Regions from separate parts of the Vreelandella lionensis genome, predicted to be linked through region 2. Evidence: predicted binding sites of a transcription regulator. Region 2 holds the regulator's gene; the other holds the start of a gene.
The links. The regulator FNR, encoded in region 2, switches genes on or off when oxygen is low (the NO sensors DNR and NnrR bind a similar motif). The targets are predictions, from matches to a motif close to TTGATNTANATCAA.
Positions count from the first base shown of each region.

Region 1: the regulator FNR is predicted to act here: its motif matches at 2,190-2,203, upstream of ACIGG6_RS05025 (OmpW family protein).

Region 1 is NZ_JBITWC010000006.1:36,395-40,816, reverse strand. It holds gene putA (bifunctional proline dehydrogenase/L-glutamate gamma-semialdehyde dehydrogenase PutA) at 1-266, shown strand, start outside; gene putP (sodium/proline symporter PutP) at 566-2,056, shown strand; gene ACIGG6_RS05025 (OmpW family protein) at 2,296-2,922, shown strand; gene ACIGG6_RS05020 (YqcC family protein) at 3,010-3,342, opposite strand; gene ACIGG6_RS05015 (DUF3549 family protein) at 3,628-4,422, shown strand, end outside.
Region 2 is NZ_JBITWC010000016.1:23,266-27,687, reverse strand. It holds gene ACIGG6_RS11245 (3'-5' exonuclease family protein) at 1-444, shown strand, start outside; gene ttcA (tRNA 2-thiocytidine(32) synthetase TtcA) at 520-1,431, shown strand; gene fnr (fumarate/nitrate reduction transcriptional regulator Fnr) at 1,418-2,170, opposite strand; gene hemN (oxygen-independent coproporphyrinogen III oxidase) at 2,228-3,655, opposite strand; gene ACIGG6_RS11225 (sulfite exporter TauE/SafE family protein) at 3,832-4,422, opposite strand, start outside.

The DNA.
Region 1 (4,422 bases), on a different contig from region 2:
GACTGACCTTTGGGGTGCATAGCCGTAACGAATCCTTTGCCGCTGAAATAGCGCAGAAAATTCGGGTAGGCAATGTGTACATCAACCGTAATATCATCGGCGCTGTTGTTGGTGTTCAGCCGTTTGGTGGCCAAGGGCTGTCAGGTACTGGCCCTAAAGCAGGCGGGCCGCACTATTTGCAGCGCTTTGTGACCGAAAAAACGATTACTAATAACACCGCCGCCCTGGGTGGCAACGCGTCGCTTCTGGCGCTAGGCGATGAGTGAACGGCTCATCAATACTACTAACCTGAACTCCTGAAAAGGAACCGTCTCATGGTTGACAATAATAGAGCGATTGCCTTCACATTCGTGGCCCCTCAAGGCCGTGTGCTGGGCATAGGGAACATTGCACATAAACGTAGCCATAACCTCTCTAATGACATCCCTAGCGGTTACTCGCTAGGGTCAGCGACTTGAGTACGAAAAGGGGTTAACAACAACAAGACTGCGCGGCGGCCAACGTTACTTGGTCGGCGCAGGCACCTGTCGGAGCTAGCTCCGTCCTGATGAATTGGAGATATTTTATGGATATTGGCGTTTGGGTCAGCCTTTTTGCCTACTTTGCGCTCATGATTGCCATCGGCGTTTATGCTATGCGCAAATCGACATCTACGTCTGAGGATTACATGCTGGGTGGCCGTACCCTCAGCCCTAAAGTAGCCGCCCTGTCGGCTGGCGCGTCGGATATGAGCGGCTGGCTGCTACTGGGTTTACCAGGGGCGATGTTCGTCTCTGGCTTGGGTTCGGCCTGGATCGGGATTGGCCTATTTGTGGGCGCACTCTTTAACTGGATTTTGGTCGCGCCGCGCCTTCGTGAACAGACAGTTCACTATGGTAACGCGATTACCATTCCAGCCTTCCTAGCCAACCGTTTCCCCACTCGGGCGCTGTCGCTGAGAACGGTCTCCGCTATCGTCATCGTGATTTTCTTCGCCGTTTACACTGCTTCTGGCTTGGTCGCAGGCGGTAAGCTGTTTGAGAGCGCCTTTGCTGGCGTTATCAACATCGGCGGTATGAGCGACTACGCGGTGGGTGTGGTAATCACGCTGGGCGTGGTGCTGGCCTATACCGTGGTTGGCGGCTTTTTGGCCGTGAGCATGACGGACTTTGTGCAAGGCTGCATCATGATGCTGGCTTTGGTCATCATGCCTGCAGTAGTACTGTTTGGTGAAGGCGGTGGTGGCTTTACTCAAGCCTCACAGACCCTCAATGAAGTTGATCCCACGCTGCTGTCGTGGACTGAAGGGTTGACGTTCATTGGTTGGCTCTCTGCCGTTACTTGGGGCCTGGGCTATTTTGGTCAGCCGCATATTATCGTGCGCTTTATGGCTATCCGTACGCTGAAAGATGTTCCGATTGCCCGCAACATCGGCATGAGCTGGATGGCTATTTCCCTGATCGGTGCGGTCTCTCTCGGCATCTTTGGTCGCGCCTATGCGGTTCGCAATGGGATGGAAGTCCAAGACCCGGAAACGATCTTTATCATCCTGGCTGAGTTGCTGTTCCATCCGCTGATCACCGGCTTCCTCTACGCGGCCCTGCTTGCTGCTGTTATGAGTACTATTTCTAGCCAGCTGCTGGTGTCATCTTCATCACTGACCGAGGACTTCTATCGCCTGTTCCTGCGTAAAGAAGCTACAGACAAAGAGTGTGTAGCCGTAGGTCGTGTCAGTGTTGTGCTAGTGGGTCTGATCGCAGCCGTGATTGCCTCTGACCCGAACTCGCAAGTGCTGGGGCTGGTGAGTAACGCTTGGGCAGGTTTTGGTGCCGCCTTTGGCCCGCTGATTATTCTGTCGCTGATGTGGTCGCGTACAAACGGCGCAGGTGCTATCGCCGGTATGGTGGTGGGTGCTGCCACGGTTATGATCTGGATTGCGCTGGGCTGGAACGGCTCCTTCATGGGTGGCCCTGGCGTTTACGAGATCATCCCGGGCTTTATCGCTTCTTTCATTGCCATCCTGGCAGTAAGCAGCATGACCGCCGATGCTGGCGAGTATCAGCATATTGAACGCTAAACGAGCGTAACGTCGCTTAATTAGCCTAAGGCTTAACGGGTTGAAGTTAACCCGTTAAGCCTCCTCTTTTTTAGCCCCTTCCCCCTTCAGATATTTACCTTGCTAGGCGCTGAACTTATCAGTTCACAGCTCTTTGCCCTAGGTCAATAACGCTCCCTCGTTGGCTCGATACACTGGCTGTATGGTTTACGACAACTTTAAACCACTCACCCATCATGTTATCGGTCAGGAGCGACGCTATGCGCCATTTATCACTGCCTACCCTACTCGCCACTGGGCTTGCCGCTGCCATCTTAGCAGTTAGCAGCCAAGCCGTTGCCTATGGCGCTGGCGATTTCTTTACCCGCGTTGGCGTTGCCAACGTCGCGCCGAAAAGCGACAACGGCTCGCTTGCAGGTGGTGCCTTCGCGGTCGATGTTCAGGATAAAACCGACTTCGCTTTCACCCTGGGCTACCGTTTCCACGACAAGATGGGCGTGGAGCTGCTGGCTGCGCTCCCTTTCGAGCATGACATTGAACTCAACGGTGACAACCTAGCATCAACAAAGCACCTGCCGCCCACTCTAACGCTACAGTATTACCCACTGGGTGGTAGCGACTCTCAAGTACAGCCCTACGTGGGTGCGGGTATTAACTACACGCGCTTCTCCGATGAGAGCCTCGCCATTGGCGAGCTTGAGCTAGACGACTCATGGGGCGCGGCCGCTCAAGTGGGTGTTGATCTGCTCATTGATGACCACTGGGCACTCAACGCTGCTGCCTGGTACTTAGACATCGACACCGACGCCTCTATTAATGGCGCAGGTGCGGGTACCGTCGAGATTGACCCCATGGTGGTCATGGCAGGCTTGAGCTACCGCTTCTAGCTTCTAGCTCCCACCTTCGCTAACACGTAAAAAATGCCCAGAGCTTGCGCTCTGGGCATTGCTATTTGGTCTGCCTTACTCGCGTGGTTAATTCTCTGTGACCAGCTTGTCGACACGCTCCACCGCTTTCACTACCAATAGCTGATCGCTTGCTCTTACCTTCTCCTGCATTAAATACGCCGCCACCGCTGGAGCGACTTCACACTTGGCGGGCATGGCAGCCCCGGCATCAATGAGTGCATTTAAGCGGGCAACAAAGACATAGCGCACCCACTGGGGCAGCGACATGGTATCAATACAAAAAGGCTGCTGACTGGCAAAAGCGGCCGCATCTGGGGTGGGCGTGCGCCACAGATTAGCGGCCTTCATGGCGGCTTCAAGCTCAAGAAGCGCGGTTTGAAGCTGTTGATGGACGCTCATAAACACCTTATGGGTTGGTCATATTTAGCCACCATTATCCCAACTCTGTGGGTAAGTTGCCACTCACAGGCGTGCTCAATGGAGTTATTCACCGATTCACAGAAAACCTGCAAGAGGCTGTGGATAAACTATGGAAAGGTGTCGCCACCGCTAGTCTCACGCGGCTTACGCAAAGTTGCTCATTTTTTAACCACTTAGATGATAAAGCATGGATAAATCAGCGGTTGCGGCTGACAGTGGCAGAACAGCAAGGTAGAGTGCAAGCTTGAAATGCGGAAGGATGTCATGCAGCCAATTAACACCCTTGATGAGTTTTTTACGCGCAGCGGCGCAGAAGTGTCGCTTTACCATATGGGTCGCCGGGTAACGGCTTGCCCAAGGGAAGCGTTACGCGCTTTTGAAAATGCTGAGCAAGCTTGGCCAGAGCCTTGGCAGGGCCAGGCGCGCCTGGCCATTGTCTTTCGCCTAGGAGCGATGGAGGAGCCTGCTATCTGGTTTCTAGCGCTGCCGCTAGATGAACAGGGTATGTTGTCGCCCGCTCAGCGCGATGGCTTTATTAACCGCCTACTGGAAACCCTGGGCCGCAATGCCGCAGCGTCTGACCCGAATGCGCTCAACGCTGCAGAAACAGCAGACGTAGACCATTTAATGAAGGATAATCCCCTGGCCTTTACGCCTGATATTACCTTCCAGGCCATGCTCAATGCCCGGGCTACCTATGCCAGTGGCCTACCTGCAAGCCAGCACTTAGAGCCTGTAGAAGCCTATTTAAGTGGCCAACAGACGATTGATTGGCAAGCCCTGGGACTACAAGGCATCGCCGATTATGTAGTACGTTTGGATACACCAACGGCAGATGCCCTAGCGCTACGTATTCCTCAACTGCCGGTGAGCGTTATTCATTCGCTCTGCTACTGCCTTGAGCATCAGCCACTGTCTGAAGCGCTCATTGATGCGTTGCGGACACGAGGCGAGCAGGCGGCCAGCAGCGGCGATTTAGAAACGCTCTGCGCCTGCGTACGTAGCGTGGGTAGCTCAGCGCCGGCTTTTGCAGGCGACTGGTATACCAACCTGCTAAAC
Region 2 (4,422 bases):
CGCCAAGTGCACACCAGCCGTACGTGGGTGGCCACCTTAGCCGCATCACCGGCGCTGGCGCCTGCTACTCTGCGACGCCATCATCAGTTGCATACCACGCACTCGCCCCGTTCTCCCGATGCTGAGTGTCTGAGTGAGCTGGCGGAGTTTATTGGCAATCGGCCGCTAGTCGGGTGGCAATTAGAGAACACCATTGAGCCGCTTAATGGGCTGTTTCGAAACGTGCTGGGATTCGGGCTGCCTAACGCGCAGGTGGATATTGCCAAGCTGCACGGGCGTCAGCTACGGCGGCTGCATCCTCATATCGAAGCCAGCAGCCGCCTTGGTGATGCGCTTACCCGATGGAAACTACCCCCGTTAACCTGGCCCAGCGTGGTCAGTGAAGCCACCGCCAGCGCGTTGCTGTATCTGCGTCTTCAGCGCGAGATAGCGTTAACTGCCTAGGGTTTGTATTGGGTAGAGCTTCGTAGTGTTGTTAGAATATGCGCTGCTCCTTCACCCATCGGCAGTGCGACGATCATGTTACAACCTGACTACTTTGACCCCACTTCGTCAGACAGCGCGTCTGACGAGCCCCTTGTCCAGCAGCATGAGCTGCAGGATGCCAAGCAGAAGCGTGAATTCAACAAGTTGCAGAAACGCCTGCGGCGCGAAGTGGGGAACGCCATCATCGATTACAACATGATCGAAGAAGGTGACCGAGTCATGGTGTGTCTCTCTGGTGGTAAAGATAGCTATACGATGCTGGAGATTCTGCGCAACCTACAGCGCAACGCACCGGTTAATTTTTCCCTGGTAGCGGTCAATATGGATCAGAAGCAGCCAGGTTTCCCAGAACACGTGCTGCCCCAGTACCTGGATAAGCAAGGCGTGGAGTATCACATTCTGGAGCGTGATACCTACTCGGTGGTGAAGGAGAAAACCCCGGAAGGTAAAACCACCTGCGCGCTTTGCTCAAGGCTGCGGCGTGGTTCATTGTATGGCTTTGCCGATGAGATTGGGGCCAACAAAATTGCTTTGGGCCACCACCGGGAAGATATCCTGGAGACGCTGTTTCTCAATATGTTCTTTAGCGGCACCTTAAAAGCCATGCCACCGAAGCTGCTCTCGGATGATGGTAAAAACATTGTGATTCGCCCGCTGGCCTACTGCAAAGAGGCGGATATTGCGGAGTTTTCGAGGCTGATGGAGTTTCCGATCATTCCCTGCAACCTGTGCGGCTCTCAGCCCAATATGCAGCGCCAGGTTGTCAAAGAGATGCTGGCGGAGTGGGATAAAAAACACCCCGGCCGGTTGGAGAGTATGTTCAAAGCGGTGACCAATGTTGCCCCTTCGCAGCTTGCCGACCGTGAGCTGTTTGATTTTGCCGGTCTGGAAGCGAAGCAGGCCGCATTGATGGAAGGGCGCATTCAGGCGTTTAACGTGAGTTAACCGCCTGGGCTTCCTCTTCAGCCAGGGTGATGAGGCGCTGCATATCCAAAATATTGACCTCGCGCCCGGAGACGGCCACTACGTTTTGCTGCTGAAAGCGGCTAAGAATACGGCTAACCGTCTCCACCGCGAGGCCTAGATAGTTGCCCATATCTGCCCGTGACATGGAAAGCCGGAAGCTAAAGGGGGAGTAGCCCCGGCGCCGAAAACGGTCAGAAAGTGTAATCAAAAAGCTGGCCAGCCGCTGATCGGCAGTTTTGCGTGACAGTAAACGCATCATCCGCCGGTCGTCTCGTAGCTCCTTGCTCATGCTGCGGTAAAGCTGGCCGCGCAGTTCGGGCAGCTCCTCGGAGAGCGAGTCCAAACGGTCAAACGGAATTTCGCATACCGTGGTGGTTTCCAGGGCAATCACGGTGCCGGGGTAGTGCTCTTCGTCAATCCCATCCAGACCCACCAGCTCGCTGGGTAGAAAGAAATTGGTGAGCTGGTCGTTGCCATTCCCTTCGCTAGTCACCTGCTTCAAGCTGCCAGAGCGCACCGCGTAAACGCTGGTGAAAGGATCTCCTTGGCGAAACAGCGGCTCGCCTTTTTTCAACGGCGAGCGGCGGCGGATAATCGCATCGAACTGGCTCATATCCTCAAGTTCTAGGGCAAGCGGTAGGCACAGCGAGCTTAGGCTACAGGTTTGGCAGCGCGCCTCTTGCAGCAGTGAACGTCGTTGGCTGGCAGGATATGACATGTGGTGCTCCCTTTTTATTAGCCATCATAGGCGCAGGGGGTAGGTGTCTCAATACGCTTATAAAATCTTCGAGTAGCGTTGGTTGCCCTGGTGTTGCAGGTGATTATCGAAGGCCATGGCTAAGTGCCGAATCAACAGCCGTCCGGTGGGCGTAGCTTGTAAATAGAGGCCTTGGCGCACTAGCAGGCCATCCTGCTCGGCGGTTTTCAACCGTTCAAGAGCGGTTGAAAAGTAGTCAGCGGCATTTATCTGCCAACGCTTGCCTATTGCTTCAAGGTCAATGGCCATATCGCACATTAAGCGCTCAATCACCTCTCTGCGCATTAGGTCATCCTTATTTAAGCGTAACCCTTTTACGGTCGCTAGCCTACCTTCATCTAAGGCAGCTTCATAGTGGGACAGCTGAGTGGGGTTTTGTGCGTAAACGTCGTCTACCCGAGAAATAGCCGACACCCCCAAACCAATCAAGTCGCACTGGGAATGGCTTGAGTAGCCCTGGAAGTTGCGCTGCAGCGTACCGTGGCGCTGTGCCTGAGCCAAGCTGTCCTCTGGGCGAGCAAAGTGATCCATACCAATATGTACATAGCCTGCTTGGGTCAGCATCTCAATAGTGGTACGCAAAATAGCCAGTTTTTCATCCGCGCTGGGCAGGTCGGCTTCATTAATACGCCGCTGGGGCGCAAAGCGGGTCGGCATATGGGCATAGTTAAAGACCGACAGCCGTGCCGGGCTCAGCTCAATCACTTGGCTTAGGGTATCAGCGAAGCTTTGCTCGGTTTGAAAGGGCAGGCCATAAATTAAATCGAGGTTGAGCGAGCGAAAACCAAGCCGGTGCGCCTCATCCATCAAGGTTTCAGTGAGCACCCGTGGCTGCACGCGATTAATCGCTGCCTGCACCTGTGGGTTGAGATCCTGAACGCCCAGGCTTAAGCGATTAAAGCCCAGCGACTGCAGGTGGCGCAGGGTAAAGACATCCGCTTCGCGTGGGTCAATTTCAATAGCGTAGTCGCGGTCCGGTGCGCTCGATAAGCCAAACCGTGCATCCAGGCGGTCTATTAAATCGCTCATCTGCGCCAGGGTTAAGAAAGTCGGCGTGCCGCCGCCCCAATGCAGCTGCTGCACTGGCCGCTTTGTATCAAGATGCCGGGAGGTCAGCACCATTTCTCGATCCAGCCGAGACAAGTAGGGCTCGGCGAGGGCTGTATTTTTCGTGGCGATTTTATTGCACGCGCAGTAAAAACAGATTTTGCGACAAAAGGGCACATGAACATAAAGCGAGAGCGGCTTTTGGCTGGCATTGCTGCGCTCAAGCGCCTGGGTCATATCGTCAGCGGTGAACTGGTCGTGAAACGAGAGTGCTGTAGGGTATGAGGTGTAGCGAGGGCCGCTGGTGTCGTAGCGGCGTATCAGGGCGTCATCCCAGGCGGTGGCCTCAACCGCTGCAGAAATAGGGTGAGCGAGAGCAGCAGTGGCATGAACGGGCATAAGGAGCGCTCCTAAGTAGCAGGGCAAAGCAAGAACCGACCAACATAAGCGACGAGCTTCGCAGCTCGAACGCGTGTTGGAATGCTACGTCAGCGTAGAAGGGAAAGCGTTGAGCTATATCAAGCGATAGGATGTTTGTATTGAGTATTGTCTAGAGGAGTTTGATGGGTAAGCTCTTAATGCCCGGCATGGGGCGTCAGCGCCCAAAGCTGCCACAGGGCAAAACCGATAATCGTCAGCGCGGCAAGGCTACGGGTCGCCGGGTGACGAATTAACTGGCTGAGCTGGCGGGCGGCCAGACCCGTGGCTAACAGGGCAGGCAGCGTTCCCAGGCCGAAGGCCCCCATCAATAGCGCCCCTTGTAGCGGGTCGGCAATGGCCAAGCTCCAGGCGAGCATCGAGTACACCAGCCCACAAGGCAGCCAGCCCCACAGGGCACCGAGCGCAAAGGCTTGTGGCAGGTGAACCACGGGCATCAAGCGCCGCCCAACAGGTTCGATGACGCGCCATAGTCGACGCCCCACGGCCTCGACTTTTAACAACCCTTTCCACCAGTTGGCGATGTATAGCGCCATCAAGATTAGCATCACCGCCGCGATGACCTGCAGCGCGATACGCGCCTGAGGTGACAGCGATACCAAGGTGCCGAGCGCGGCCACCAAGGCCCCTGCCGTCATATAGCTCAGGATACGGCCCGTGTTATAGCTGAGCAGTAATCCCCCCATGCGAGCTGGGTGGCGCATGCTGGGCGGCACGGCGAAGGTCAG